DNA from 2 places in the Crossiella sp. CA198 genome. Region 2 is predicted to be linked to the other one. Evidence: riboswitches for the same ligand, from Rfam matches in the RefSeq annotation. Region 2 holds a riboswitch; the other holds the start of a gene.
The links. A riboswitch is a leader RNA that binds a small molecule or an ion and turns the genes downstream of it on or off. The one in region 2 is predicted to bind glycine.

Region 1: it holds a riboswitch for glycine, as region 2 does, so the genes downstream of both, gcvP (aminomethyl-transferring glycine dehydrogenase) here and gcvT (glycine cleavage system aminomethyltransferase GcvT) in region 2, are expected to answer to the same signal.

What each region holds. Positions count from the first base shown of each region.
Region 1 is NZ_JBQJIM010000029.1:27,900-42,594, forward strand. It holds gene gcvP (aminomethyl-transferring glycine dehydrogenase) at 604-3,486, opposite strand; glycine riboswitch at 3,530-3,643, opposite strand; glycine riboswitch at 3,644-3,743, opposite strand; gene ACTOWY_RS37215 (hypothetical protein) at 3,826-4,086, opposite strand; gene ACTOWY_RS37220 (hypothetical protein) at 4,206-4,613, opposite strand; gene ACTOWY_RS37225 (MerR family transcriptional regulator) at 4,746-5,312, opposite strand; gene ACTOWY_RS37230 (bifunctional nuclease family protein) at 5,719-6,192, opposite strand; gene ftsR (transcriptional regulator FtsR) at 6,355-7,083, opposite strand; gene garA (glycogen accumulation regulator GarA) at 7,080-7,535, opposite strand; gene gcvH (glycine cleavage system protein GcvH) at 7,652-8,038, opposite strand; gene ACTOWY_RS37250 (DUF881 domain-containing protein) at 8,085-8,822, opposite strand; gene ACTOWY_RS37255 (small basic family protein) at 8,824-9,156, opposite strand; gene ACTOWY_RS37260 (DUF881 domain-containing protein) at 9,153-10,043, opposite strand; gene ACTOWY_RS37265 (CDP-alcohol phosphatidyltransferase family protein) at 10,036-10,662, opposite strand; gene ACTOWY_RS37270 (hypothetical protein) at 10,774-11,001, opposite strand; gene ACTOWY_RS37275 (DUF6319 family protein) at 11,316-12,035, opposite strand; gene ACTOWY_RS37280 (hypothetical protein) at 12,166-12,552, shown strand; gene ACTOWY_RS37285 (STAS domain-containing protein) at 12,549-12,866, opposite strand; gene ACTOWY_RS37290 (chemotaxis protein CheB) at 12,955-13,911, shown strand; gene ACTOWY_RS37295 (STAS domain-containing protein) at 13,901-14,656, shown strand; gene ACTOWY_RS37300 (CheR family methyltransferase) at 14,691-14,695, shown strand, end outside.
Region 2 is NZ_JBQJIM010000041.1:5,548-20,242, reverse strand. It holds gene ACTOWY_RS41345 (TetR/AcrR family transcriptional regulator) at 1-253, shown strand, start outside; gene ACTOWY_RS41340 (response regulator) at 243-902, opposite strand; gene ACTOWY_RS41335 (sensor histidine kinase) at 899-2,095, opposite strand; gene ACTOWY_RS41330 (ABC transporter ATP-binding protein) at 2,424-3,119, shown strand; gene ACTOWY_RS41325 (FtsX-like permease family protein) at 3,116-5,359, shown strand; gene ACTOWY_RS41320 (hypothetical protein) at 5,496-5,702, shown strand; gene glyA (serine hydroxymethyltransferase) at 5,786-7,036, opposite strand; gene gcvH (glycine cleavage system protein GcvH) at 7,052-7,423, opposite strand; gene gcvT (glycine cleavage system aminomethyltransferase GcvT) at 7,467-8,558, opposite strand; glycine riboswitch at 8,626-8,721, opposite strand; glycine riboswitch at 8,722-8,821, opposite strand; gene ACTOWY_RS41300 (sensor histidine kinase) at 8,875-10,053, opposite strand; gene ACTOWY_RS41295 (response regulator transcription factor) at 10,034-10,687, opposite strand; gene ACTOWY_RS41290 (hypothetical protein) at 10,818-11,345, shown strand; gene ACTOWY_RS41285 (peptidoglycan-binding protein) at 11,342-12,460, shown strand; gene ACTOWY_RS41280 (ABC transporter ATP-binding protein) at 12,457-13,140, shown strand; gene ACTOWY_RS41275 (ABC transporter permease) at 13,137-14,363, shown strand; gene ACTOWY_RS41270 (C39 family peptidase) at 14,455-14,695, opposite strand, start outside.

The DNA.
Region 1 (14,695 bases), on a different contig from region 2:
TCACCGAGCGGCCCCTGCAACCTGCCGCCGCCTGCCCGCCCAACGCGACGGGGGCCGCTCGGTGAGGTGTGGTTGGCTGGCGGAAGGCCGTACGGAGAACACGCGAGCCCTCGGAGCCACGCTGGAACCAGCCCCGGCAACCCAAACCCCGCCCCGCAACCTGCTCGCCCGGCTCTTGATCTGCCTCCCCCCTCCGGTGGTCTGCCCGGCCGGCGAGGCCATCCTTTTTTGATCTTCGGGTTGACAGTCAAGAGCGAAGATCAAGTGCGTCCTCGCCGGACGGGCAGAAATCAAAGGATGGGGGGAAAATCAAGAGCAGAGAGCAGTGCTCGTACGGTTCCCCATCCCCGTCAGCCCTCCGATACCAAACCACATCCCGGGCAAGCGGCCCGTTGCGGTTGGGCGGGCACGCGGAAGCAGGTTGCAGGCCGCTTGCCCGGGATGCGGTGTGTCCTCTCCAGGCTGACGGGGATGGGGAACCGCTCGGGTGGAGTTTGAAAAGCCACCCCGGCCGCCCGGCTTCGGGCTTCGCCCGCCCGCCGCCGCAGAACCCAATGCGAAGCGCCCCGGACCGTTGGCCCGGGGCGCTTGTCGTTCTTGCTGTCAGCTCTCGAAGGCGCTGATGGGCGGGCAGGAACAGACCAGGTTCCGGTCGCCCTTCGCCCCGTCGATCCGGCGCACCGGCGGCCAGATCTTCGGGCGGTCCGACTTCATCGGGAAGGCCGCTTCGGCCCGGGTGTACGGGTGGTCCCAGTCGCCGGTCAGGGATTCCGCGGTGTGCGGGGCGTTGCGGAGCGGGTTGTTGTCCACCGGCCACTCGCCCGCGCCGACCTTGTCGATCTCCTTGCGGATGGCGATCATGGCCTCGCAGAAGCGGTCCAGCTCGGCCAGGTCCTCGCTTTCGGTGGGTTCGACCATGAGGGTGCCCGCCACCGGGAAGGACATGGTGGGGGCGTGCAGGCCGTAGTCGGCCAGGCGCTTGGCCACGTCGTCGACGGTGACGCCGGTGGCCTTGGTGATGGGGCGCAGGTCGAGGATGCACTCGTGGGCGACGAAGCCGCCCTCGCCGGTGTAGAGGACCGGGAAGTGCTCGTCGAGTTTGCGGGCCACGTAGTTGGCCGCGGCGACGGCGGTCAGGGTGGCGCGGCGCAGGCCGTCGGGGCCCATCATCCGGACGTAGGCCCAGGAGATGGGCAGGATGGAGGCGCTGCCCCAGGGTGCGGCGCTGATCGGGCCGACGCCGGTGGCGGGGCCCGCGGTGGGCTGCAGCGGGTGGTTGGGCAGGAACGGCGCCAGGTGTTCGCGGACGCCGATCGGGCCGACGCCGGGGCCGCCGCCGCCGTGCGGGATGCAGAAGGTCTTGTGCAGGTTCAGGTGGCTGACGTCGCTGCCGAACTTGCCGGGGCGGGCCAGGCCGACCAGGGCGTTGAGGTTGGCGCCGTCGACGTAGACCTGGCCACCGGCCTCGTGCACCAGGGCACAGACCTCGGCGACCGTTTCCTCGTACACGCCGTGCGTGGACGGGTAGGTGATCATGATGGCGGACAGGTCGTCGCGGTGGGCCTGGACGGTCTCGCGCAGGTGGCCGAGGTCGATGTTGCCCTTGTCGTCGCAGCGGACCACGATCACCCGCATGCCGGCCATCACCGCGCTGGCGGCGTTGGTGCCGTGCGCGGAGGAGGGGATCAGGCAGATGTCGCGGGCTTCCTGGCCGCGGCTGCGGTGGTAGGCGCGGATGGCGAGCAGGCCGGCGAACTCGCCCTGGCTGCCCGCGTTGGGCTGCACGCTGACCGCGTCGTAGCCGGTGACCTCGGCCAGCCAGGCCTCCAGGTCGTGCACCAGGGAGAGCAGGCCCGCGGCGTCGGCGGCGGGGGCGAAGGGGTGCAGCCCGGCGAACTCCGGCCAGGTGATGGATTCCATCTCCGTGGTGGCGTTGAGCTTCATGGTGCAGGAGCCGAGCGGGATCATGCTGCGGTCCAGAGCCACGTCCTTGTCGGAGAGGGCGCGCAGGTAACGCAGCAGCGCGGTCTCCGAGCGGTGGGCGTGGAAGACCGGGTGGGTCAGGTAGTCCGAAGTGCGGTTCAGCCCGCCACCGAGGGCGTCGGGGGTCTCGGCATCCAGCGCGTCCACGTCGCCGGTGACGCCGAAGGCCTGCCACACCAGCGCGAGGTGCTCGCGGGTGGTGGTCTCGTCGCAGGCGATGCCGACGTGGTCGTTGTCGGCCAGACGCAGGTTGACGCCCAGGGCGCGGGCCTTGGCGACGATCTCGGCGGCCTTGCCGGGCACGTGCGCGAGCACGGTGTCGAAGAAGCGCTCGTGCCGCAGCTCGACGCCGCCCGCGCGCAGGCCTGCGCCGAGCACGGTGGCCAGCCGGTGCACCCGGGTGGCGATGCCGCGCAGGCCCTCGGGGCCGTGGTAGACCGCGTACATCGCGGCGATCACCGCGAGCAGCACCTGGGCGGTGCAGATGTTGCTGGTGGCCTTCTCCCGGCGGATGTGCTGTTCGCGGGTCTGCAGCGCGAGCCGGTAGGCGGGGTTGCCGTCGGCGTCCACGCTGACCCCGACCAGGCGGCCGGGCAGCTGGCGCTCGAGTCCGGCGCGCACCGCCATGTAACCGGCGTGCGGGCCGCCGAAGCCCATCGGCACGCCGAAGCGCTGGGTGGTGCCGACCACGACGTCCGCGCCGAACTCGCCGGGCGGGACCAGCAGGGTCAGCGCGAGCAGGTCCGCGGCGACGGCGACCTGGGCGCCGCGTTCGTGCGCCTGCTCGACCAGGGCCCGGTAGTCGCGGACCTCGCCGCCCGCGCCCGGGTAGGCCAGCAGCACGCCGAAGAACTCGCCCTCGGGCAGGCCCTGGGCGAGGTCGGCGAGCACGATCTCGATGCCGAGTGGTTCGGCGCGAGTCTGGATGACCGCGATGGTCTGCGGCAGCGAGTCGGCGTCGACGACGAACCGCGCCGACTTGGACTTGCCGGCGCGGCGCACCAGCGTCATCGCCTCGGCGGCCGCGGTGCCCTCGTCGAGCATGGAGGCGTTGGCGGTGTCCAGGCCGGTCAGGTCGGCGACCATGGTCTGGAAGTTGAGCAGGGCTTCCAGCCGGCCCTGGGAGATCTCCGGCTGGTACGGGGTGTACGCGGTGTACCAGGCCGGGCTTTCCAGGATGTTGCGCTTGATCACCGGCGGGGTCACGGTGCCGTAGTAGCCGAGCCCGATCATGGGGGCCCTGACCGTGTTGCGGTCGGCCAGCGCGCGCAGTTCGGCCAGCGCCTCGGACTCGGTGGCCGGGGCGGGCAGGGCCAGGCTCAGCTCACCCTCGCGGATCACCTGGGGCACCGCCCGCTGGGCGAGTTCCTCCAGCGAGCCGACCCCGATGACGTCGAGCATCCGGGCCAGTTCGGCGGGCCGCGGACCGACGTGCCGGTCGGCGAAGGGCGTGCCGTGCTCCAGCGCGGCCAACGGGATGCGATCGGGGTTCGGCTGGGTCATGCTCTCGCCTCCGGCGCCTAGGGGTGGGCATGCGGAACTGCCCTCCCCCTCTGTCCGTACCCGGTGTCCGGGCGCCTGAGAGCTTCACCCGGTCACGGCGGACCGGACTTGCACCGTCGGCGGGTCCGCGCAGGACGAGGACCGCTTTCCAGAGGTGTCTGCCCACACGGTCCGCTTGGCCTGAGAGGTTCCGGGGAGGAGTTGCTCCTTCGGCGCCGGACCGATGGCTCCGGTCCGGGCTCTCCCGCGTGGGGATCACGACTACGCGCGAAATCCTACCCCGCCGGAGTTCACCGGAAGTTTCCGACGTGCCCAAGAACACCAGGTCACCAACGGTGGTCAGGGACAGACACAGCTGGTGGTCGTGCTGGTACGCCGAGTGGTCGTGGTGGTGCTGCGCCGAGTGCTGCTGGTGGTGGGCCGGGTGGTGCTGGTGCGGCTGATGGTGGTGCTGGTCAGCGGCAGCTGGCTGACCACCCTGGTCGGGCTCGGCGAGGAGCCGCCGGGCGCAAGCACCGCCTGGGTCAGGAACACCCCGACCACCGCCGCCACCACCGCGCCGACAGCCCCGATGACCGCGGCGCTACGTTCGAAGGCCATCGCCCTCCCCCAATCCGGAGACCATCCGCACCAGCGAGGATGCGTCCGGTCCCGGTCGGTGGGACTAGGTCGTTCGGGTCACCGGCGGTAACGATCGCGGATACCTGGAGCGCCCCTGGTCAGCCGCTGCCGTGCACGTCCCAGACCGGGGTGCGCACCTGTGGGCCGCAGTCCGGCCAGTCACCGCGGCAGATCCGGTAGAAGCCGGGCGGGAAGTACTGCCAGGACTTGCTCACCTGACTCTTGTCCAGGCCGCACTGGGGTTCGGTGAACGGCGTCCACAACCCGCGCATCGAGCCTTCCAGGCGGTAGCACTCCCCCGGCGCGCCCGCGGTGACGAACAACCCGCGCACCGTGTCGGTGCACCCGGGATCGCACACCCTGGTGACCTGGGCGGCGAAACCCGCCTGCTCATGCCGCAGGGTCAGCGGCCTGGTGACGCCCTCGGCACCGGCCACCGCGGGCACGGCCAGGCCGGGCGCCGCGGCCAGGACCGCGAGCAGCAGCAACACAACACGTCGGATCATGCCTGATGAACCCCCTGATCGCGGCCACCCTCCGGCGGCCCGCGGTCAGTGTTGGACACCGCGTGCCCTGGCAGAAGAGCGGCGGCGGTTTCCTGCCCCGGCGGTCGACCCGTTCGGAGCAGGACCAGTGGTTCAGCCGGTCTGCCGGTCCCGGCGCTTGCGGGACAGCTCGTCGTCCTCGCCGGGCAGCAGCTCCACCCCGTCGGCGCGTTCGGCCGGGAACTCGTGGATGGTGCCGCTGATCTCGCGCATCGCCCCGCTGACCGCGATCCCGAACACGCCCTGCCCGCCCTGCAGCAGATCCACCACCTCCTCCGGGGAGGTGCACTCGTACACCGTGGTGCCGTCGCTGAACAGCGTGATCCGGGCCAGGTCGCGCACGCCGCGGCGGCGCAGGTGATCCACCGCGACCCGGATGTTCTGCAGCGAGACCCCGGTGTCGAGCAGACGTTTGACCACCTTCAGGACCAGGATGTCCTTGAAGGAGTAGAGGCGCTGGCTCCCGGAGCCGTGGGCACTCCTTATGGTCGGCGCGACCAGTCCGGTGCGGGCCCAGTAGTCGAGCTGCCGGTAGGTGATCCCGGCGATCTGACAGGCGGCGGGTCCCCGGTAGCCGACCAGTTCGTCCGGCAACGACAGGTCCGGGAACAAGGCACCCTGCTCGGGCGCGCCTCGATCGCTGGGCGCTTCCTCGACCACGCGTGCCTCCCCTCGGCCGACCTTCTGGTCGGCAACGGCGACCGCACGCCCGTGCGCACACTGGCGTGCCGGTCCTGAGCAGGCGGCCGGGAAGTGGATCCACCCCGGCGCGATTGACTCGCCACCGACGGTAAGACGGCCCATCCCCCGGGTCAACGCGACGCGCGGGGAAGGCTCCCGCGTCGCGCTCAGACCCCGGGTCCGGTTCACTCTTCTGAACCGATTCCCGCGCTGTCACCTGGTCGGACGGTGACGAGCGGCCACGCATCCCAGCACAACCGCCACAAGATCACAGCTTGACCACACGATCGTGTTATGGACGAAGGTTGTTGATCACCCAACGGCGAGGGCCCGGCGACTCCGCTCACGCGGTGTCGCCGGGCCCTGGCAAAAGTCAGCGTTGTCTCTAGGTGTCCGCCCCGCGGAAGTCCTCCGGTGACACGGAGTCCAGGAACTCGCGGAACTTCTCCACCTCGTCCTCCTGCTCGTCCGGGATGACCAGGCCCGCCTCGGCGAGCACGGACTCCTCGGCGTGGATGGGCACCCCGACCCGCAGCGCGAGCGCCACCGAGTCGCTCGGCCGGGCCGAGACCCGCACATCCCCGTCGAAGACCAGCTCCGCGAAGAAGGTGCCCTCCTGCAGATCGGTGATCCGGACCTGTTCGAGCTGCCGCCCCAGTGCCCCGATCACGTCCTTGAGCAGGTCGTGGGTCAGCGGCCGGGACGGCCGTACCCCCTGCTGCTCCAGCGCGATCGCGGTCGCCTCCACCGAGCCGATCCAGATCGGCAGATAGCGGTCACCTTCGGTTTCACGCAGCAGCAGGATCGGCTGGTTCGCGGGTAGCTCCACCCGCACACCGACGACGCGCATCTCGCTCATCGGAACTCGCCTCCTCCAGTGCGTTGGACCGCAACATCCCCACCATGACGAGGATCGCGTACCGACTCCTCCGACGCTACCCGCCGCAGGACACGGTTGCCCGCTCCAGTACATGTCATCGCGGGCACGAATATCACGTTTCGGCCGCGACCTGCGCGGGAGTCATCCGCCGGTCACGCCCCGCAGTCCGATCTTGACCAGCAACGTGTGCAGCGTCACGGACAGCGCGGCCAGCTCCCTGACCACCTCATCCGCCCTGGCCCTGGCGTCCCGGTCGCGTTGCCGGGCCAGTGGCGCCGCGATTTGCTCCACCAGCCCGACTTCCCGGTCGGCGGAGGAACGAAACGCGCGCAGGTGGCGGGGTTCGATGCCGAACTCGGTCATCGCGCGCACGGTGCGGACCAGCGCGGCGGTGTCGGAATCGTAGAACCCGGCGGCGCCCGCCCGCACCAGCCCGTAGCGCTCCAGCTCGATCAGGGTGGCCGCGTCGATGCCGGTGGTCTCCAGCAGTTCCTCGCGGGTCAGCCGGATCTCGCCGCCGCGCTCGAAGGCGGTGGCGGTGGGCAGGCCGTCCACCGCGACCAGCGTCCGCGGCGGGCGCGGGGCGGGACCGGCGGGCAGTTCGCCGTCGTCGATCGCCTCCAGCTGCTCCTTGATCACCTTCAGCGGCAGGTAGTGATCCCGCTGGGCGGCGAGCACGAAACGGAGACGTTCGACGTCGATCGGGGAGAACTGGCGGTACCCCGAGGGGGTACGCGCCGGGCGGACCAAGCCTTCCGATTCCAGGAACCGGATCTTGGAGATGGTCACCTCGGGGAACTCGGCCCGGAGCTGCGCGAGCACCGTGCCGATGCTGAGGCCACCACGCTGGGGCCGCCCGGCCGCCGTCACTGAGCCGGTGCGCCGGGGCCGGTCAGGAAGACCAGTCGGAACTTGCCGATCTGGACCTCGTCCCCGTTGGCCAGCACCGCGGTGTCCACCGGAGCCCGGTTGACGTAGGTGCCGTTGAGGCTGCCGACGTCGACCACGACGAACTCCCCGCCCTCACGGCGGAACTCGGCGTGCCGCCGGGAAACCGTGACGTCGTCGAGGAAGATGTCGCTGTCGGGGTGCCTGCCGGAGCTGGTGGTGTCCCGGTCGAGCAGGAAGCGCGAACCCGCGTTCGGGCCACGCTTGACCACCAGCAGGGCCGAACCCGACGGCAGCGCGTCGACCCCGGAGATCGCGGGCTCGGGAGCCGCGGTCTCGGTGCCTTCGACCTCGGAGAGGAAGTCGGCGCGGAAGATCGAAGTGGACTCTGCGGGACGCTCCGGCGGAACGCCGGGCCCGTCGTGCGTGCTCACCTGAGTGCTCCTCGTGCCGGATGGATCATGCGAAGTGTCCTGCCAACGTACCGTGTTGGTCTCGTCGTTCCCTGAGCGGCTCCTGCGCTTGCCGAAGAGCCGGCGAAAGATCGAGATCACGCTTCGCTGATCTTCTCGGCATAGGCGGCGGCGTCGAGCAGCTGCTCCAGCGCCGCGGCGTCGTCCAGCCGCAGCTCGAAAAGCCAGCCCTCGCCGTAGGGATCGGAGTTGATGGTCTCCGGCGCGGTGACCACGACCTCGTTGACCGCGGTGACCTCGCCTGCCAGCGGCGCGTAGATGTCCGAGACGCTCTTGGTCGACTCGACCTCGCCGACGGAATCGCCGGGCTTGACCGTCTCGCCGACCGTGGGCGGCTGCACGAACACCACGTCACCCAGCGCGCTCTGCGCGTAGTCGGTGATGCCGATGCGCACCACGCCGTCGCCGGTGACCTGCACCCACTCGTGCTCGTCCGTGTACTTCAACTGCTCGGGCACATTCACCGAGTGTTCTCCTCCCGTGCCGGTGCGACGCGCCGACCAACTTGTGTCAACCGGCTGGTCGAGCGTATTTCTGCTTGCGTTCCGCTCGCAACGCGGTGATCTCCACGCGGTCCTGTTGCTGGATGCGTGTCGAGCCGCCCTTGCGTTCCACTGTGTCCACCACCCCACCGGGGATGTTCAGTGCCGCGGCAAGAGTAGGGGGATCGCCGATGGCCGTGATCACGTAGGGCAGGGTCAGGGTGGTCCCGTCGATCCGGATCAGCCCGTCCGCGCCGGTCAGCGCGGTGTCCACGCCCACCCGCACCGGTCCGGCCTGCACTGCCTCGGCGCCGGCGTTGCGCAGTTCCTGGATGACGTCCAGGAGCACCTCGGGCCCGAGTTTGCCGGTGCCGTCGTTGATCTCGATCCGCAGTCCGGGTCCGGCCACCGGCACCGTGCCGGTGAGCACGGCCAGCGCGGTGACCCTGCGGCGGGCCTCCTCCAGGGCCGCGGCCGAGGCGGTGCCGCCCTCCTGCAGCCTGCGCAGGGTGGCCTCGGATTCGGCGATCTCCTTGCGCAGCGAGGCTTCCTTGGCCTGCAGGCCGTCCAGCAGCACGATCAGGTCCTGCGGCCGGGCCTCGGCCAGGCCCTCGCCGGTCTGGGTGCGCCGGACCTGGGCGACCAGGGCCACGCCCAGCACCAGGCAGAGCAGCACCATGGTGGATCCGGTGACCCAGCGGTTGTCCCTGATCCGGACCAGGCGGTGTTTGGCGCCGGTGCGCCGCGTCGATTCCGGTTCGGTCATCTCAGGCCTTGAACAGGTGTCGCCGGATGGCCGCGGCGTTGCCGAAGATCCGGATGCCGAAGACCACCACCACCGCGGTGGACAGTTGCGCGCCCACGCCCAGTTCGTCGCCCAGCCACACGATCAGCGCGGCGATGACCACGTTGGAGACGAAGGAGACCACGAAGACCTTGGCGTCGAACTTGCCGTCCAGCCGGGCCCGGATGCCGCCGAAAAGCGCGTCCAGCGCGGCGACCACCGCGATCGGCAGGTAGGGCTGAGCCCATTCGGGCACCGTGGGGTCCAGCCACAGGCCGAGCAGGACGCCCACGGCCAGGGCGAACAGGGCGATCACCGTTTTCCTCCAGTGGTGCTGGTGGGCGGGGTGGTCGAACGCGGCGGCGGCTGGGTGGTCGGGGAGACCGGCGGGCGGGTGACGGTGGCGGCCATTCTGCCTTCGGTGATCCCGGCGGCGGCCAGGCGCAGCTCGTCGCGGGTCTCCACGGTGAACACGGTGCCGTAGTCGGCGGCGAAGCCGAGGAAGCGGCGGCTGGCCTCGGTGAGCGCGAGCGCGTCGCGCATCTCGGCGGGCGAGCCGATCGCCTCCAGCACGTAGGGCTGGGTGATGGGCCGGTTGTCCACCAGCATCGCGCCGCCTGCCTGCCGGATGGTGGCCCGTGGCTGCAACCGGACGCCGCCCACCGCGACCGCCTCGGCCCCGCTCGACCACAGCGCGTTGACCAGCACCTGCAGGTCCCGGTCCAGGATGTTCTGGTGGTTCTGCCCGCCGCGGGCCTCGATCGGGTCCCGGACGGTGATCAGCAGTCCCGGTCCGCGCACCGCGACCGCGCCCGCGGCCTGGTTGAGCGCGGTGAGCCGGTCCAGCTCGGCCCGGCCCGCCTCGTCGCCGTCGAGGGCGCGGCCGCGGGCCTGGTCCAGGGACCGGGCCAGTTCGGCGGCGCGGCGGCTCAGTTCCTCGGTGTTGGCGCGGGCGGCCTGCACGTCATCGGCCAGGCTGCGCCGGGCCTGGTCGGCGTCCGGGGCGCGCTGACCGGCGTCGGAGGCGGCCACGCCCATCAGCAGTCCGGCCAGCAGCGCGCCGCCGACCAGCCAGGCCTTGTGACTGCGACGTTTCGGCGGTTCGCCGCCGCGGCGCTGGTGCGCCTCGTCGTAGCCCGCGTCCAGGTGGTCGCCGAGCAGCTGGCCCAGGATGCCCAGCTCAGCGGGTTTCGGGTCAGCCACCGGCGGCCTGCGCGAGCCGGGGCGGGGCGCCCGCACGCAGCGCGCCGCCGAGCTGGATCAGGTAGAGCACGGCGGCCCAGACGTACATGGCGCTGCCCCAGATGGTGAAGGCGTAGGCCAGCGGCCGGAACCACTCGGCGCCGGTGTAGGTGCCGTCGGTGAGCAGCAGCAGCGGGAAGGCGTACATCAGGCAGAAGGTGGCGGCCTTGCCGACGTAGTGCACCTCGAACGGGCCGTAGCCCAGGCGGCGCAGCACCAGCACCGCGATGCCGAGCACGATCTCCCGGCCGACCAGCACCGCGACCACCCACCAGGGCACGATGTCGCGGATCAGGAAGGCGATCAGGGTGGCCAGGATGTAGAGCCGGTCGGCCGCCGGGTCGAGCAGGGCGCCCAGGCGGCTGGACTGGTTGAGCCAGCGGGCCAGTTTGCCGTCCAGCCAGTCACTGAGACCGGCGACGACCAGCACGATCAACGCGGCGATGTCCGCTTTCGGGCCCAGCAACAGCCACAGGAACAGCGGGACTCCGGCGAGCCGGAGGAAGCTCAGGATGTTCGGAACGGTCCACACCCGGTCCGGCAGCTCGGCCTGTGCCGGTTCCTGCCTGGTGCTGCTCACTCGTTCCCCTCCAGCCACCCGTCTGATCCGCGCTGCTCAGGGTGCCACACCGGTTCGGGGTCGATGTGGGGTGGCCCGAGGGGATCAGACGGGTGGCGAGGGCGCCGCGACTCAGTCGCGGCGGGTGCTCCACCCCTGACGCTGCAGATCCGCATTCGTCAGCAACTGCGCGCGGCCCCGGTCATCGACTCCGGCCCAGCGGGAGCGGCCGAAGCCCTGCTCCAGGACGAACGCGTGTCCACCGCTCCACACCACGCTGCACGGCGCGGTGGGCAGGCTGGACAGGCGGGTCGTACTCGCCGGGTCGTCGATGGTCGCGAAGACCGTCTGTGCGCTCATGGTGGGCGGCACCTCCATCAGGTAGTTCGGCTCACCGCGGTTGAGCGTTAGCGGCGATGAACCAATGATGTGGTGCGGTCGAGGGGTTTAGGTCCGATTCGGACTGGGTAGCGGTGACCGGCGCCACGGCGTCGGTGAAGGGCAAACCAGACTTCGTCCCGGCTAAAGCCTTGATGTCCTATCGACCGGAAGTTTCCTGACCGAAACACGAAGTAACAGGTCAGCGCGGTGCGCGGCCTTGAGCGCCGTCTGGTCTAACGTCGACGGAGCCGCACGCTGGGCGCACGGCTCCGTCGACGAACGGTTGAGCGGCCTCAGCCGGCCAGCTCCTCCAGGGCCTGCTGGGCGGCGGCCAGCTCGGCCTGCAGCTGCTCGACGCGCTGGCGGTGCCGTTCCCTGGCGGCGTCGATGACGGACTGGACGGCCTCGGCCGCCTCCTCCGGCAGCTCGGCGGCCAGGTTCGCCACGTTGGCCGCGGCCACCGGTGCGGGCTTGACCTTCTTCTTGCCGCTGACGACCTCGACGGTCCACTCGCCGTCGGCGGTGGCGGTGAGGGTGACCGTCAGCTCGGCTGCCCCGGCGGAGGGGGCCTTCTTGGCCGCGGGCTTGGCCGGCTTCGGCTTGTCCGCGGGCTTCTCGGCGGGGACGGGCGGGGCGGACTCGGCCGCGGGGGCGGCCGGAGCCGACGACTCGGCCGCGGGCGACTGCGCGGGGGACGCGGGCGCCTCGTTGGGGGACTCGGCCTCTGCCGTGGTCACGGGAACCTCCTCGGTTGGGGTCACCGTCCGTTTGCGGGACGGCTTGGTGATGGTGACTTCGCTCGGTGAGAAGGACAGCACGTCCATCGACCCGGTCGGCCGGACCTGGATGAAGTCGCCCTCCGACTCATCACCCAGGGCCAGCACCTTGCCGGAACGACCTTCCTCGACGCCAACGGCCAAGGAGGTGAACCACACGATCGGGAGGCGTCCCTCGGTGAGCTCACCGCGGACGTGGTCCAGATCCTGCTCCGACAACGCCTGGGAAATCGACAACTCTTCTCCTAGCAGGGGGTTGATCTTGATGATCTTGGTCAGCGGAAGAAAGCTTGCCGCACACCCCTGACAAAACATATCGGGAGGGTCCGAGGCGGAGAATCGGGCCGCCAGCGGGCATGATCGGGGTATGACGCAGCAGAACCTGTGGCTGGCCGATGTCGACGGCAACCTGGTCCGGGCCGCTCAGGTGGTCGGCCTGAGCGTGTACGCCCTCGGTGGCTACCCGGTCGGCAAGGACGCCCCCGGCGAGGTCACCCTCCGCGCCGATCTGGCCGCCACCGCCCCGGACGGCTCCAGCCTGACCCGCACCCTGACCGCCGCGCTGCCCTTCGCCGTGGTCGACGAACTGCGCAGGCACCTGGTGCAGCAGCTGGCCCGGCTGGGCGAGTCCGCGGAGCCGGTGGTGCTGCGGGTGGAACTGAAGGACAACGTGATCCGCTGGACGGTGGACCGCTTCGGCGCCCGCCCCGAGGCGCCCGCGCCGGTCCCGGAGGCCGCGCCGGCCGCGGTCTAGCAACCCAGCTCGGCGCCGGCGCCGGTGAGCTGGAGGACCCGGCGCACCAGCCCGCGGGACTGGGCGCAGCGCAGCCCGCCGCCGAGGATGAGCTGGCGGCGGCGGGCGGTCAGCAGCACGCCGATCGCGGCGCAGTCGACGAAGGTGGCCTGCCGCAGGTCGACCACCAGCTGTCCGCCCGCGCGCACGCAACCGGCCAGCATCCGCCGCAGCTCCGGCGCGGCGGCCAGGTCCAGCTCGCCGTGCACGAACAACGTCGTGGTGCGCCCGATCCGCACGACGTCGAGCTGGAGATCCGGTGGCGCCGCCGTCATGCGGGCAGTGTTGCCCGGCGCGGGGGCGGGGAAACGGCCATTGGGGTGAAGTCGGTTCGGTTAGCCCGATCGCGGGTATTTCCCGGTCATGACCCGCCGGGACGTGGTGGCCATCGGTGCCTCCGCGGGCGGGGTCGAGGCGTTGTGCGCCGTGGTCGGCGCCCTCCCCCCGGGCCTGCCCGCCGTTGTTCTCGTGGTGCTGCACGTGCCACGTAACGCGCCGAGCGCGCTGCCGCGCATCCTGAGCCGGTGTGGTCCGTTGCCCGCCCATCACGCGGTGCACGGCGATCCGGTCCGGCGCGGACACATCTACGTGGCGCCGGCCAACCATCACCTGCTGCTCACCGACGGCCGGATCCAGCTCTCCCGCGGTCCGGCGGAGAACGGGCACCGGCCCGCGGTAGATCCGCTGTTCCGTTCGGTGGCCAGGGCGCACGGGTCGCGGTCGGTGGGCGTGGTGCTCTCCGGGGCGCGCGATGACGGCACCGCGGGGCTGGCCGCGATCAAGGCGGTCGGCGGGCTGATCGTGGTGCAGGACCCGGCCGAGGCGCCGCACCGTTCGATGCCGGTCAGCGCTCAGGAGCACAATGACGTCCAGCACGTCCTGTCCGCCGCCGAGATCGGCGGGCTGATCGGGAAGGTCGCCGCGGCTGAGGTGCCCGACACCGGTGGGGTCGTGGACGACCTGCTCGCAGCGGAGGCCGAGATGGCCGAGTTCTCACCCATGACCACCGACGAACTGGGCGCCGTGCCCGCCGGGCTGGCCTGCCCGTCCTGCCACGGCGCGCTGTTCGACCTGCCCGGCGAGCCGGTGCCCCGCTTCCGCTGCCGGGTGGGTCACGCCTGGTCGCCGGAGACCTTGCTGGCCGAGCAGGGCTTCCGGATGGCCGAGTCGGCCACCGAGCGGGGCAACACCTGGGCGGCACGCCGGTTCGCCGACACCGCCACCGACACCAAGGCCGCGGGCCGGCTGGTACGCGATCTGATCAACCGGATCGCGACCGGGCCACCGGATCGCGGGGAAGGCGAACCCGATGAGCAGTGAGCTGGCCTGCCAGGTCGACCAGACCGGGGCGGTGGCGGTGGTCCGGCCGCACGGCGTGCTGCGGGTGAACACCGCGTCCGCACTGCGCGGGGCGGTGGCCAAATGCCTCGCCGAACAGCCCGCCGCGGTGCTGCTGGAGCTGACCGGGCTGCGGCTGGGTGACGAGGTGGCGCTGACCGTCTTCCCCGCGCTGAGCCGGCGGGCCGCGGAGTGGCCGGGCATCCCGGTGGCGTTGTGCTCGGTGCCAGCGGAGGTGTTCGCGCCGATGGCCCGGATCGGGCTGGTCCGTTACCTCACGGTGTTCGCCGGTCCGGCGGAGGCGCTGGCGGCGCTGGCGGACCGGCCGCGGTCGCCGGTGCTGCGCGAGTGGTACCTGCCGGAGGCTGGCGCCTGCAGGCAGGCGCGCGAGGCGGTGGGTCAGGCCTGTGCGACGTGGCGGGTGGAGGAGCTGGCCGAGGCCGCGGTGCTGGTGGCCAACGAGCTGGTGGCCAACGCGGTCAGTCACGCGGGCACGGCGCTGCAGCTCACCGTGGCGATGCGCGGGTCCTACCTGTGTCTGTCGGTGCGCGATGGCAGCGCGGCGCCGCCGGTGCTGGCGCGACGGCCGGCGCGGGCGGGCGGCCAGGGGCTGGTGCTGATCTCCAAACTGGCCACGGCGTGGGGGCACCTTTCCGCGGTGGACGGCAAGGTCGTGTGGGCTACGCTCCGGGTGCGGCAGCCGGGTGCCGGTCGGAACGGGCGGTAGCTGCCGCGTCGTAGCCGCACCGGAGAGGCAGCACGTGAC
Region 2 (14,695 bases):
CACGCTGGTGCTCGGTGCGCGATGGTCGGCCGAACTACGCCTGCTCGCCGGACTCACCCTGGCCGGGTTCGGGCACAACCTGCGTGCCGCGGGCGGTAAACCCGGACAGCTGCGGGTGGTGTGCGACGCCAGCGTCCCGGCCATCGCCGAACGCCTCGGCATGACCGGTCCGGAAACCGCGATCCTCATCGAGCGCGGCCGGATCGCCGCCCGCGCGGACGGTGCGGGCGCGGGCTACGCGATCACCCGTTGAGCAGCCCGGATCGCCAGGCCCAGGCGGCGATCTCCACCCGGTTCCGCGCGCCCAGCTTGGCCTGCACCGAGGCCAGGTGCGTCTTCACCGTGGACAGCGACAGGAACAGCTCCGCGCCGATCTCGGTGTTGGTCAGCCCGCGGGCCGCCGCACGCACCACGTCCATCTCCCGCTCGGTCAGCGGCTCGGCCGGATCCTCCGACTTCGGCCTGCCCCCGCCGGACTTGTTGAAGTGCTCCAGCATCCGCACGGTGATCTGCGGCGAGATCAGCGCGTCCCCGCGCACCGCCGCCCGCACCGCCTCCACCAGCAGCGCAGGCCCGGCGTCCTTGAGCAGGAACCCGCTCGCGCCGTAGCCCAGCGCGGTGTGCACGTACTCGTCCAGGTCGAAGGTGGTCACCACCACGACCTTGATCGGGTCGGTCACGCCGGGGCCGCAGAGCTGTTTGGTGACCTCAAGGCCGTCGATGCCGGGCATCCGGATGTCCATCAGGCACACGTCCGGGCGCAGTTCCCTGGCCCGGCGCACCGCGCTGATGCCGTCGGGCACGTCGGCGACCACCTCGATGTCGGGCTGGACCTCCAGGATCATCCGGAACCCGACGCGCACCATCTCCTGGTCGTCGGCGATCAAGACCCGAATCGTCACCGCGTTGCCTCCCGCACCGGCAGCCAGGCGTGCACCTCCCAGCCACCGGACAGCCTCGGCCCGGCGCTGAACCGGCCGCCCAGCAGCTCAACCCGTTCCCGCATTCCGACCAGACCGTAGCCCCCCGAACCACCGGCTGGCGCGGCGGAGGACCCCTTGCCGTCGTCGGTGACCCGGACGTGCACCATCTCGTCCGCGGTGCTCACCGCGACCCGCACCGCGGTCAGCCCGACCGCGTGCTTCTGGGTGTTGGTCAGCGATTCCTGCACCACCCGCAGCACCGAGCGGGCCAGCTCCACCGACAGCGTCCGAGGCAGGTCCAGGGTCAGGTACACCGGCAGCCCGGCGGCCGCGGCGTCGTCGACCACCTTGCGGATATCGGCCACCGGATCGGTGGTGGCCGCGTCACTGGCGCCGACCTCGCCGACCGCGTGGGTGTCCCGCAGGCTGCTCACCAGCGAGCGCATCGCGGTCAGCGCGTCCACCCCGGCCCGTTCGATATAGGGCAGGACCCGTTGCGCGGCAAGCGGATCCTGCTCGGCCACCACCTGCGCGGCCTGGGCTTGCACCACGATCCCGGTGACGTGGTGCGCGACCACGTCGTGCAGTTCCCGGGCCAGCGCCAGCCGCTCGTCCTGCTGGGCGGAGCTGACCGCGGCGGTGACCACCCGGCGCCGGTCGCCGTCCCGGGCCCGGAAGTACACCCCGGTGCCGATGGACAACAGCAGCAGCATGCCGGGGATGGCGACCGAGGCGAGGTTGTCGAACAGGTTGCCGCCAGGGCGGATCACCCCGGCCAGGATGCCGGCGAAGACGATCCCGGCCACCGCGGTGGTGGCCTTGTTCGGCGAGGCCTGGCGGACCACGGTGGCGATCAGCGCCATCCCGGCCGCGGTCTCCACCGGCCCCATGCCGGCGACCGCGTCCCAGTGGTTCACGTGGGTGTAGCGCAGCCCAGCGGTCAGCCCGATCATGGTCATCGAGGCCAGCAGCGCCGACTCCACCGGACGGCGCGGGGCCACCACGGCGATCAGCGCGATGATCGCGTCCGCGAGCCAGGCCAGCCCCAGCACGTCCGAGCGCGTGCCCCCGGCCGCGGTGCTGAATTCGACCAGCAACATGAACCCGAGCGCACCGGCGATCGGCCACTGCCGCCGCAACAACGGCCGCCAGCCGGTCAACGTGGTGTCCACAGTGGAACACGGTACGTGTTCGCCCCGCGCGCGCACCTCGGCCGGGTGGCCACCCCGCCCCTCGGCCGATCGGCCGAGGAAGCCCAGGCACGCCTGGCCCGCTGGCCGAAGTCACCAGACCCCACCGTCGACCAGTCTTTGATCCCGTCAGACACAAGCGCCCCGCCTCCCCGATCACCAACGCAACCACCACAACTTGTTGCGAAACAGGCGTGGCGCGCAGCGACACGGCGGGCTCTTCACCAGCGGCGGGGTACCGATTTTTCGCGCGACTCAAGAGCGAAAAATCCAGCGTGCGGAGCACGCCAATCAGACACAGGAGGACTAAGTGACGGTTCCGGGTTTCGGTGCGCAACCGGTGCTCACCGGCCATCACCTCATCAAGCGCTATGGCCAGGTGCACGCGCTCGCCGGGGTGGACATCTCGATCGCGCCCGGCGAGGTGGTCGCGATCATCGGACCGTCCGGATCGGGCAAATCAACCCTGCTGCACGTGCTGGCCGGCATCCTGCCCACCGATGACGGCGTGGTGATGCTGGACGGCAAGCGGATCGACCAGTTCGGCGAGACCGAGCGCAGCAAACTGCGCCGTTCCGCCTTCGGGTTCGTCTTCCAGGCCGGGATGCTGGTGGGGGAGCTGACCGCGGAGGAGAACGCGGCGCTGCCGATGCTGCTCGCGGGCATGGCCAAGGACCAGGCGCTGACCGCCGCGCGGCAGTGGCTGACCCGGCTCGGCCTGGCCGGGATGGAGGGCCGCCGACCGGGGGAGCTGTCCGGCGGGCAGGCGCAGCGGGTGGCGATCGCGCGGGCGCTGGCGCACCGGCCGCGGGTGATCTTCGCCGATGAGCCGACCGGGGCGCTGGACTCGCGCACCTCGGATGAGACCATCGGCGCGCTGCTGGACGCGGCCAAGGACTCCGGGGCCGCGGTGGTCATCGTGACGCACGATCCGCAGGTGGCCGCCCGTGCCGAGCGCGTGGTGGAGATCCGGGACGGACTGATCGCCCGGCGGGTCGCCGCGTGAATCCTTTCCAGCTCGCCCTGCGGGTGCTCCGCGGGGATCGCCGCAGCCTGGTCGCGGCCGTGTGCACCCTCTTCGGCGTGGCCATCGCCGTCACCCTGGTGTCCTGGCTGGCCGCGGTGCCCGGCGCCTTGGACGCCCGCGCCGAACACGAGGCCTGGCGTCAGCCCCGGCCCGCCGCGGACGAGTCCTCGGCCGCGGTCCTGGTCAAGAACAGCCAGGACCGGGTGCGGGACAAGAACATCACCCGGATCGACGTGGCCGCGCTCACCCCGAACGCCCCGGCCGCGCCCGGCCTGCTGCGCGTCCCGCAGCCGGGGGAGGTGCTGCTGTCCCCGGCGCTGGCCGCGCTGGCCCGCGACCTGCCAGCCGACCAGCTGGCCAAACGCTTCCAGGGCAAGGTGATCGGCGAACTCGGCGATCAGGCCCTGATCTACCCCGGCGAACTCGTCGCGGTGGTCGGGCACGGCCCGCAGACCCTGGCCGAGGGCGATGCCTACCCGGCCGCCGGGCTCGTCCCGACCGGCGAACCCCGGCCCGACTTCATGCTGTTGCTGCTCTCCCAGGTCGGCCTGGTCGTGCTGGTGGTGCCGAGCCTGGTGCTCATCGCCTCCTCCGCCCGGCTCACCGCGGCCCGCAGGGAACGACGCCTGGCCGCGTTGCGACTGGCGGGCGCGACCCCTGGGCAGGTGGTCGCGATCACGGTGGTGGAGATCGCGCTCGCCACGGTGCTGGGCACCCTGCTCGGCCTCGCCCTCGGACCGGTGGCCAGGGAACTGACCACGCAACTCCCGTGGAACGGCGGCACCTGGTTCGCCGCCGACCTGGAACCGAGCTGGCTGCTTTCCCTTGGCATCGGCATCGGCACCCCGCTACTGGTGATCGGCGCGGCCGTGTTCGGCCTGCGCCGGGTGCTCACCCAGCCGCTGGGCGCGGCGCAGCAGCACAGCCGCAAGCCGCCCAGCGCGTGGCGGCTGCTCATCCTGATCGCCGCGGCAGGCGCTTTCATCGGCGGCATCAGCGTGGCCAGCGCCACCGGCGGCACCTCGGTGCTCATCGGCGGCCTGGCCGGGATCGCACTGGCCGCCTCGGTGGTCGGACCGTGGCTGACCTCGGTGGTCGGCCGGATCTTCACCAGGGTCTGGCGCCGCCCGTCCACCCTGCTCGCCGGGCGGCGGCTGCGTGATGACCCCAAGGCCGCCTACCGGGCCGCCTCCGGCGTGGTGCTCGCGGTGTTCGCGGGCAGCCTGGCGCTGACCGTGCTGCCCTCGCTGGAACGCAAGGTGGACGACCGGACCTGGCAGCCGTGGAAGGAGGGCGTGCTCTACACCACGGTCAGCTCGACCGAGGTGCGGACCGCGGCCGAGCGGCTGCGGGTGGAGCTGGCCAAGCGCGGGGTGAACACCCCGGTCGGGGTGGCCGCGCACGGCAACCTCAAGAACCAGAGCGGCAACTACGTCGGCCGGGCGATCGTGCTCGGCTGCGAGGACGCCACCGCGCTGATGTGGCTGCAACTCGGCCAGTGCGGCGGCGCGCCCGGCGTCCGGGTCGGCAAGGGGCAGCAGTACCCGTCCGGGCCGCTGCAGCTGTCCACCTACGCGGGCCGGGACGAGGGCAGCACCCCGCTGCCGGCGAAGCCGGTCGTGCACCAGATGGCCGGGGACAACGGCAAGGCGGGCGGCACGATCATCATCGACCCCGCGCTGATCCCCAAGGGCGCCCAGCTCACCGGCTACACGCTGACCGTGATGACCAGCCCGGCCAACGCCGAGCTGGTGCGCACGCTGCTGATCGAGCAGGTGCCCGGCGGCCGGATCGGCTCGCTGGAGGCCCAGCAGGGCCGGGACACCATGCAGGTCGGTGACATGCGCCGGATCGCGCTGATCGGCCTGATCATCGCCGGGCTGCTCGGTGGCATCAGCGCCGCGATCACCGCGGCAGGCTCGGTGGTCGACCGCAGGCGCACGCTGGCCGCGCTGATCGCGGCGGGCACCCCGGTGCGGGTGCTGGCCAGGGCGTTGCGCACCGAGGCGGCGCTGCCCGCACTGGTGGCCACGCTGGGCGCGGGCCTGGCCGGACTGGCGGTCGGCGGGGCGCTGATGACGCTGGTCCAGGCGCCACTGGCGGTCAACTACTGGCTGGTCACGCCACTGGTGGTCGGCTTCGGCGTGGCCATGGTCGCGGCCTCCGCATGTGGGCCGCTGTTGCGCAGGATCTCCCCGCAGGCTTACGCGGAGGAGTGAGTGCCTCGGCCGTTCGGCCAGTCCGCCGACTGGCCGAACGGTCGGGGTCAGGATGGCTTAACGGCCGATCCGCAAGCGGGGTCTACCAGCGCAAACTGGTTTCAGACACAGAGAGCGCGAAGCGAAGGAGACCACGATGCTGGAGATGGTGCTGACCTGGACCGGCGCGGTGCTGAGCCTGCTGGTGCTGGCGCTGATGATCCTCCCGGCCGTGGTCGACGGCCAGGGCGAGCCGAAGGCGGTCAAGGTGGCCCGCACCGAGCGGATCAAGGCCACCCGCGCCGCCCGCGCCGCCCAGAAAACCCACCGCCCGGCCCGCCACGCGGGCCCCATCGCCGCCTGACCTACAACCACAAACCTGTCGAGTTGGGCCAAGTCGTACGCCTGGTTGGGCAAACCGGGCGTACGACTTGGCCCAAATTGGTGTCAGAGGTTGGGGTAGAGGGGGTGCTTGGCGGCCAGGTCGGTGACCCGGGCGCGCAGGGCGGCCGCGTCGAAGTCCGGGGTGAGCGCCTTGGCGATCACGTCGGAGACCTCGGCGAAGTCCGCGTCGGTGAAGCCGCGGGTGGCCAGCGCGGGGGTGCCGATGCGCAGGCCGGAGGTGACCATCGGCGGGCGCGGGTCGAACGGGACCGCGTTGCGGTTGACCGTGATGCCCACCTCGTGCAGCCGGGCCTCGGCCTGCTTGCCGTCCAGTTCGTGGTTGCGCAGGTCGGCCAGCACCAGGTGCACGTCGGTGCCGCCGGTGAGCACGTCCACCCCGCCGCCTGCCTTGACCAGCGTCTCGGCCAGGATCTTGGCCCCGGACAGGGTGCGCCGCTGCCGCTCGGCGAACTCCTCGCTCGCGGCGATCTTGAACGCCACCGCCTTGGCCGCGATCACGTGCTCCAGCGGTCCGCCCTGCTGACCGGGGAACACCGCGGAGTCGATCTTCTTGGCGAACTCCTGGGTGCTCAGGATGGTGCCGCCGCGCGGTCCGCCCAGGGTCTTGTGCGTGGTGGTGGTGACCACGTGCGCGTGCGGCACCGGGCTGGGGTGCAGCCCGGCCGCGACCAGCCCGGCGAAGTGCGCCATGTCCACCATCAGGTAGGCGCCCACCGCATCGGCGATCCGGCGGAACTCGGCGAAGTCCAGCTGGCGCGGGTAGGCCGACCAGCCGGCCACGATCATCTTGGGCTGGTGCTCCTTGGCCAGCCGCTCCACCTCGGCCATGTCGATCAGGCCGGTGTCCTCGCGGACCTGGTAGGCGGCCACGTCGTAGAGCTTGCCGGAGAAGTTGATCCGCATGCCGTGGGTGAGGTGCCCGCCGTGCGCCAGCTCCAGGCCGAGGATCTTGTCCCCTGGCGTGAGCAGCGCGTGCATGACCGCGGCGTTGGCCTGCGCGCCGGAGTGCGGCTGCACGTTGGCGTGCTCGGCGCCGAAGAGGTCCTTGACCCGCTGGATGGCCAGGCGCTCGGAGACGTCGACGTGCTCGCAGCCGCCGTAGTAGCGCCTGCCGGGGTAGCCCTCGGCGTACTTGTTGGTCAGCACCGAGCCCTGCGCCTCGAGCACGCCCACCGGGGCGAAGTTCTCCGAGGCGATCATCTCCAGGGTGGACTGCTGGCGGCGGAGTTCGGCGCCGAGCACCTCGGCGATCTCCGGGTCGATCTGCGCGAGCGGCGTGTCCAAAGTGGACATGATCGGGTCTTCCTTTCAGCCTGCGGTCAGCTCGTCGTACTCATCCGGCGTGAGCAGCTCCCCGTCCGGGGCCGCGCGGTTGATCCTGATCAGCCACCCGGCTCCGAACGGGTCGGAGTTCAGCAACGCCGGATCCTCGGCCACCGCCTGGTTGACCTCGGTCACCGTGCCGGAGACCGGGGCCAGCAGGTCGCTGACCGATTTCGTCGACTCGATCTCACCGCACGCCTCACCGGCGCTCACCACCGCCCCCACCTCGGGAAGCTGGACGAAGACCACGTCACCCAGCGCCTCGGCGGCGTAGGCGGTGATCCCGACCGTGGCGATCGGACCGTCGGTGATCCACTCGTGGTCCTTGGTGTAGTGCAGTTCGCGCGGAACCGGCATCGCAAAAACAGCCTTTCGGGAAAGTATGTGCAGGTGGGATGGGTCAGCGCGAGCGCTTGTAGAACGGCAGCGCGACTACTTCCGCCGGTTCGGCGTTGCCGCGCACGTCCACCAGCACCTCGGTGCCCGCCGCGGTGTGCGCGTGATCGAGGTAGGCCATCGCGATCGGGTGACCCAGGGTGGGGGAGGGCGCGCCGCTGGTGATCTCGCCCACCACGGTGCCGTCGGCCAGCTTGACCGGCTGACCGGCCCGCGGGCTGCGCCGGCTCTTGCCCGCCAGTCCGACCAGGGCGCGGGTGGTGTGCTGACGGGCTTCCAGCGCGGCCCGGCCGACGAAGTCGCCGAGCTTGTCGAAGCGGACCACCCGGCCGAGTCCGGCGTCGAAGGGGGTCAGCCCGACGTGCAGCTCGTTGCCGTACAGCGCCATGCCCGCCTCCAGCCGGAGGGTGTCCCGGCAGGCCAGCCCGGCAGGCCTGAGCCCCAGCGGCTCCCCGGCCTCGGCGATCCGCCGCCACACCGCCTCGGCCAGTTCGGCGGCCACGTAGACCTCGAACCCGTCCTCGCCGGTGTAGCCGGTGCGGGCCAGGTAGATCGGGTGTCCGGCGATCACCGCGGGGCGGCCTGCGTAGTACTTCAGGCCGGTGAGGTCCTCGCCGGTGACCGCGGTGATGATCTCGGCGGCGACCGGCCCCTGCACCGCGATCAGCGCGGTCTCGGCGGACCGGTCGAGCACCTCGGCGCTCAGCCCGTGTGCCCGCTCACCCAGCAGCGCCCGCACCACCGCGGCGTTGGAGGCGTTGGCCACCACCAGGAACTTGCGCTCGGCCTGCCGGTAGACCACCAGGTCGTCCAGCACGCCGCCGTTGGTGTGGCAGAGCATGGTGTACCGGGCCCGGCCCACGGCCAGTGCGCCGATCGCGCCGACCAGCGCGTAGTCCAGCACCCGGCCCGCCTCCGGACCGGAGATCTCGATCTCGCCCATGTGGCTGAGGTCGAAGAGCCCGGCTGCCTCGCGCACCACCTTGTGCTCGGCCAGCTCACTGCCGTAGCGCAGCGGCATCGACCACCCGGCGAAGTCGGTGAACTGGGCGCCCAGCGCGACGTGCTGGGCGTGCAGGGGACTGCGGCGGGACACGCCGACTGCGGTCACGGGAGGCTCCTGGGGTCGAGGTGTCCACCGGCATGCGGACACCGCTGCTGAGCCTCCCCGCTCTGTCATGGGACCTGAGAGCTTCGCCGCGCGGACGCGGGTTGCACCGTGGGTGAGGTGGGCGAACCCACCTGCTTTCCAGAGTCGCCTCGCTCGAACGGTGACGTTGCCTGAGAGTTTCCGGGGAGTGGTTGCTCCTTCGGCGTCCCGCGCGTGCTTCGTGCCGGGATCTCTCCCGCCCGAGCTCAAACGGCCGATATGCGGTTGTGCCGCGAACCTTCCGGGACGGCCGAGGGGTCTGTCAACCCCTGGGCAGTTCGACCTTGACCCGCAACCCGCCGTCCGGCCGGGGCTCGGCCTTGACCGTGCCGCCGTGCGCGCGGGTGATCGAGTCCACGATGGACAGGCCCAGTCCGGCGCCTTCGCCCTTGTCGGTGCGGCCCTCGCCCCGCCGGAACGGCTCGAACAGTTGCGGGATCTGCCCGGCTGGCACCTTCGGCCCGGTGTTGGACACGGTGAGGCCGCCGAAGACGTCGGTGCGCACCCACACCGTGCCGCCGCTGGGCAGGTTGTGCCGGATCGCGTTGGAGACCAGGTTGGTGACCAGCTGGGTGAGCAGCACCCGGTCGCCGGAGACGGTCGCCTCGGTGAGCCGCACCTGGAGTTCGATCTCCCGCCGCCCGGCCTCGGCCCGGTACTGCCCGACCGCCTCGGCGACCACCGTGTGCATGTCGACCTTGGCGCGTTTCGCCAGGCCACGGTCGCTGCGGGCGAGCACCAGCAGCCCGTCGATGAGCCGTTCGATCCGCCGGTTCGCGGTGAGCAGCTGCTCGCGGATCTCGGCCGCCTTCTCCGGGGTGGGATTTCCGGCCAGCCCGATCTGCACCGCGGCCCGCTGCACCGCCAGGGGGGTGCGCAGCTCGTGCGAGGCGTTGGCCACGAACCGGCGCTGGCTGTCGAAGGAGGATTCGAGCCGGTCCAGCATCCGGTCGAAGGTCTCGGCCAGTTCGGTCAGCTCATCCGGCGGCCCCTTGATCGCCAGCCGCTCGTGCAGGTTGGAGGAGGAGAGCCGTTGCGCGGTGGCGGTGATGGTGTGCAGCGGTCGCAGCACCCGGCCGGAGAGCCACCAGCCCGCGGCCACCGACACCGCGGCCACCCCGATCAGGGACAGGATGGAGACCAGCAGCAGGGTTTCCATGGTGGTGACCTCCACCGCCCTGGTCACCTCGGCGGCGGGGAGGAAGGCCAGCGTGCCGTCCGGCCGGAGCTGGCGCATCGCGACCGAGGACGGCACCCCCTCCAGCGGGATGGTGCGGGCGACCGCGGTGCCCAGCCGGACGGCCAGCTGGTCGCGCACCAGCAGGTAGATCACGGTGAGCAGCACCGCGCCGCTGCCCAGGAACAGCGAACCGTAGAGCGCGGTCAGCTTGACCCGGACGGTCAGCCGGGTCGGCCTGCGGTCAGATCCGGTAGCCGGCACCGGGCACCGTCTCGATCACCGGCGGTTCGCCGAGTTTGGCGCGCAGCTTGGACATGGCCACCCGCACCGCGTTGGTGAACGGGTCGGCGTGCTCGTCCCAGGCCAGTTCCAGCAGCCGTTCCGAGCTGACCACCGCGCCCTGGGCCCGCAGCAGCACGGCGAGCACGGCGAATTCCTTGGGGGACAACTCGATCCGCCGCCCGTCCCGGCTCACCAGGCGGTTGGCCACATCCAGCCGGACGCCGTTGCGGACCAGCACCGGCGGCAGCGCGGGCTGACTGCGCCTGCCCAGCGCCTGCACCCTGGCCAGCAACTCGGGGTACTCGAAGGGCTTGGTCAGGTAGTCGTCCGCGCCCAGTTGCAGACCGTCCACTTTGTCCTCAAGCGACCCGGCGGCGGTGAGCATCAGCACCTTGGTGCGACTGCCCTGGGTGGCCAGTTCGGCGCACACGTCGTCGCCGTGCCTGCCGGGCAGGTCGCGGTCGAGCACCAGCACGTCGTAGTCGTGCACGGCCAGCCGCTCCTGCGCGTCCAGCCCGTCGTGCACCACGTCCACCGCCATCGCCTCCGCGCGCAGCCCGGAGGCCACCAGCTCGGCGAGCACGACCTCGTCCTCGGCCACCAGTACCCGCATGCCACCGAGTATGCGCTGGCCCGGGGTTTCCGGAATGTTTCCGCGCGCGGAGAGCCTCCGGAAACACCCGTCCGCGTAGACCTGGCACCGAACGCCGGGCCACTGGGTCCGACGAGGTGAGGAGGACTGCATGAGGACGCTGACCCGGCTTGGGGTAGGGGTCGCCGCACTGGTGACCGCGTTCAGCCTGGCTGCCTGCGGCGGCGAGGACAAGGGTGACGGACCGGCCAGCCTCAACGGCGGCAACGGCAAGGGCAACGAGCAGAAGGCAGGCGACGAGGCGCCCAAGGACCCGAAGGAGGCCATGCTCAAGTTCGCCAAGTGCATGCGGGACAACGGGATCGACATGCCCGACCCGGACCCGAACTCCGGCGGGATCGCGGCCCAGCGCATGGACGAGACCAACATGGAGAAGTTCGAGAAGGCCAACAAGGCCTGCGAGAAGTTCGCGCCGAAGAGCAACTACAACCCGAACGACCCGGCGGAGAAGGACAAGCGCGCCAAGCAGAACAAGTGCCTGCGCGAGAACGGCCTCGACATCAAGGAGAGCGGCGAAGGCCAGGGCGGCATGATCACCCTGGACGGCGACAAGGAGAAGATCGAGAAAGCGATGAAGGCCTGCGGCATGGGCATGGCGGGATCGGCGCCGGCGAAATGAGCGAACAGGAACTTCCCCGCCAGCGCCGGCGCAGATGGCCGTTCGTGGTGCTGACCGCGGCCACCGTCACCGCGGTCGGCGTGACCGGGGTGCTGGTGCTGGGGCACGGCGGTGACGCCCAGGCGGACAAGGGAAATCAGCAGACCGCGAGCAAGACCGCGAAGGTGCTGCGGAACACCCTGGTGGAGCAGGAAACCCTCGGCGGCAAGCTCGGCTACGGCGGCAAGTTCGAGATCACCGCCAACGGTGGTGGCGGCGGGATCATCACCTGGCTGCCCAAGATCGGTGATCAGCTGGGCCGCGGCGAGGCCGTGTACAAGGTCAACGACAAGCCGGTGCCGTTGCTGTTCGGGGACAAGCCGTTCTGGCGCAAGCTGGAGTCCGGGATGGACAAGGGTTCCGACGTCCGGCTGCTGGAGCAGAACCTGCGGGCGCTGGGCTACACCGGGTTCACCGTGGACGACAAGTTCGACGCCAAGACCGCCGCCGCGGTGAAGAAGTGGCAGAAGAAGCTCGGCCTGGAACAGACCGGCGCGGTCGACCCCGGCGCCGTGGTGGTCCAGCCCGGTGAGTTCCGGGTGTCCACAGTGGAGGCGATCGTGGGCGCGCCCGCGCAGGGCAAGCTGTTCTCCGGCACCGGCACCACCCGCACGGTCACCGTCGAGGTGCCGGTGAACAAGCAGACCCTGGCCCAGGAGGGCGCCGAGGTCGAGGTCAGCCTGCCCGGTGGCAAGTCCACCACGGGCAAGATCACCTCGGTCGGCACGGTGGCGGACAAGCCTGCCGACGAGCAGGGCGGCGGTGGTGGCGGTGGCGGCAGCGGCAAGGCGGTCATCAAGGTCGAGATCTCGCTGAACGATCCGGCCGCCGCAGGCAATCTGGACGCGGCCCCGGTCGATGTCGGCTTCACCAGCCGCCGCAAGGAGAACGTGCTCACCGTGCCGGTCGGCGCGCTGATCGCGCTGGTCGAGGGCGGTTACGCGGTCGAGGTCAGCCAGGGCGACGGCAGCGGCAAGCTGGTCCAGGTCGAGCTGGGCATGTTCGCCAAGGGCCAGGTCGAGGTGACCGGGTCCGGCCTGACCGACGGCGCCACGGTGAAAGTGGCAGGCATATGACACCCGTGATCGAACTGACCGATGTGTCCAAGGTGTACCCGGGCGACGTGCACGCCCTACGTGGCGCGAGCTTGCGGATCGAATCGGGCGAGTTGCTGGCCGTTGTCGGTCCGTCCGGTTCCGGCAAGTCGACCATGTTGCAGCTGATGGGCACCCTTGACCACCCCAGTTCGGGCACGGTGCGGCTGCTGGGCCACGAGGTCGAGGCGATGACCGACCGGCAGCTCTCCGCGGTGCGGGCGCACTGGATCGGGTTCGTCTTCCAGCAGTTCTTCCTCACCCCGTACCTGTCCGCGGCGGAGAACGTGGCCACCGGACTGCTCTACAACGGGGTGCCCAAGGCGGAACGGCTGCGCCGGGCCAGGCACACGCTGGGCCGGGTCGGACTCGGGCACCGGGTGGGTCACCGCCCGGCCGAACTCTCCGGCGGCGAGCGGCAACGGGTGGCCATCGCCAGGGCGCTGGTCGGCGCGCCGGCCATCGTGCTGGCCGATGAGCCGACCGGTGCGCTGGACTCGGCCTCCGGGCGCGGGGTGCTGGAGCTGTTGCACGAGCTGCACGAGGACGGCACCACCATCGCGGTGATCACGCACGACATGGACATCGCGCGTTCGCTGCCGCGGCGGGTGGAGCTGCTCGACGGCATGGTGCGGCACGACAGCGGGCTGGTGCCGGCATGAGGCGCCTGCGGTCCACTGTGGAGGGTCTGCCGCCGCTGCCGCGCTCTGCCCGGATCAGCGTGTTCGACCTGGTGCGGGCCGGGCTCACCGGGGTGTTCGGCCGCCCGGCGCGGGCGATCCTGTCCGCGCTGGGCATCGCGATCGGGGTGGCGGCCATGGTGTCGGTGCTCGGCATCTCCGCCTCCAGCCAGGCCGAGTTGCAGGCCAAGCTGGAATCCCTTGGCACCAACCTGTTGCGGGTCGGGGCGGGGCAGACCATGTTCGGGGACCCGGCGAAGCTGCCGGAGGACGCCTCGGCCATGGTGCGCCGGATCAAGTCGGTGCTCAAGGCCGCCTCGATGGCCAACCTCAGCAACAAGTCGGCGCTGCGCAGCGATAAGGCCGATCCGCGAGAGACCGGTGGCGTCACCGTGGACGCGGTCGAGCTGCAGTTGCTGGACGCGCTCGGCGGCAAGGTCAAGTCCGGGGCCTGGCTCAACGCGGCCACCGCCAAGTACCCGAGTGTGGTGCTGGGCAGCCTGGCCGCGGAGCGCCTGGCCGTCTCCCGTCCCGGTGAGCAGGTGTTCATCGGCGGTAAGTGGTTCACCGTGGTCGGCATCCTGGAATCCATGCCGCTGGCCCCGGAACTGGACCGCTCGGCCATGGTCGGCTGGGACGCCGCCAAGACCCACCTCGGCTTCGACGGGCACCCGACCACGGTGTACGAGCGCTCCCAGGAGTCCACTGTGGACAAGGTGCGCGAGGTGCTGCCCGCCACGGTGAACCCGAAGAACCCGGAAGAGGTCGCGGTGACCCGGCCCTCGGACGCGCTGGCCGCGCAGATCCAGGCCAAGGCCACCTTCACCACGCTCTTCCTCGGGCTGGGCGCGGTGGCGCTGCTCGTGGGCGGCGTCGGGGTGGCGAACACGATGGTGATCTCCGTGCTGGAACGGCGATCCGAGATCGGTCTGCGGCGCTCGCTCGGGGCGGGTCGCGGACAGGTGCGGGCGCAGTTCCTCACCGAGGCGGTGCTGTTGTCCGGGCTCGGCGGGGTGTTCGGGGTCCTGCTGGGATTGGGCGTCAGCATCGTGTATGCGATGAGCAACGACTGGCCGGTGGCGCTTCCGGTGGAGGCGATTGCCGGCGGCGTCGGGGCCTCGATGCTCATCGGCACCCTGGCGGGGTGGTTCCCCGCCGGACGTGCGGCCAAGCTGTCGCCGACGGTAGCCCTCGCGGCGGCCTGAGCCGCACACCACGAGGATCGGGCGCCTCTCCCACGGGGACTTGTGGGGAGAGGCGCCCGATTCCGCTTGCTATTCCGTAGTCGTATTACGATTATGCGGCGTAACCCTTTCCGCCGATCCAGGTGCCCAGGTTGTGCGTGCTGATCCAGTAGGTACGCGGCACGTTGGACCAGCCACCGCCGCCCGCGCCTTCACCGGCCGGGTCGCCGATGAGCACCGTGTTGCCGTAGTCGCCGTAACCGAGGATCGCGACGTAGTGGTAGATGGTGCCGCCCGGGTAGCCCGGCGGGCGCCAGCCGCTGACCACGTTGGCCACCATCGGGTAGCCGCTG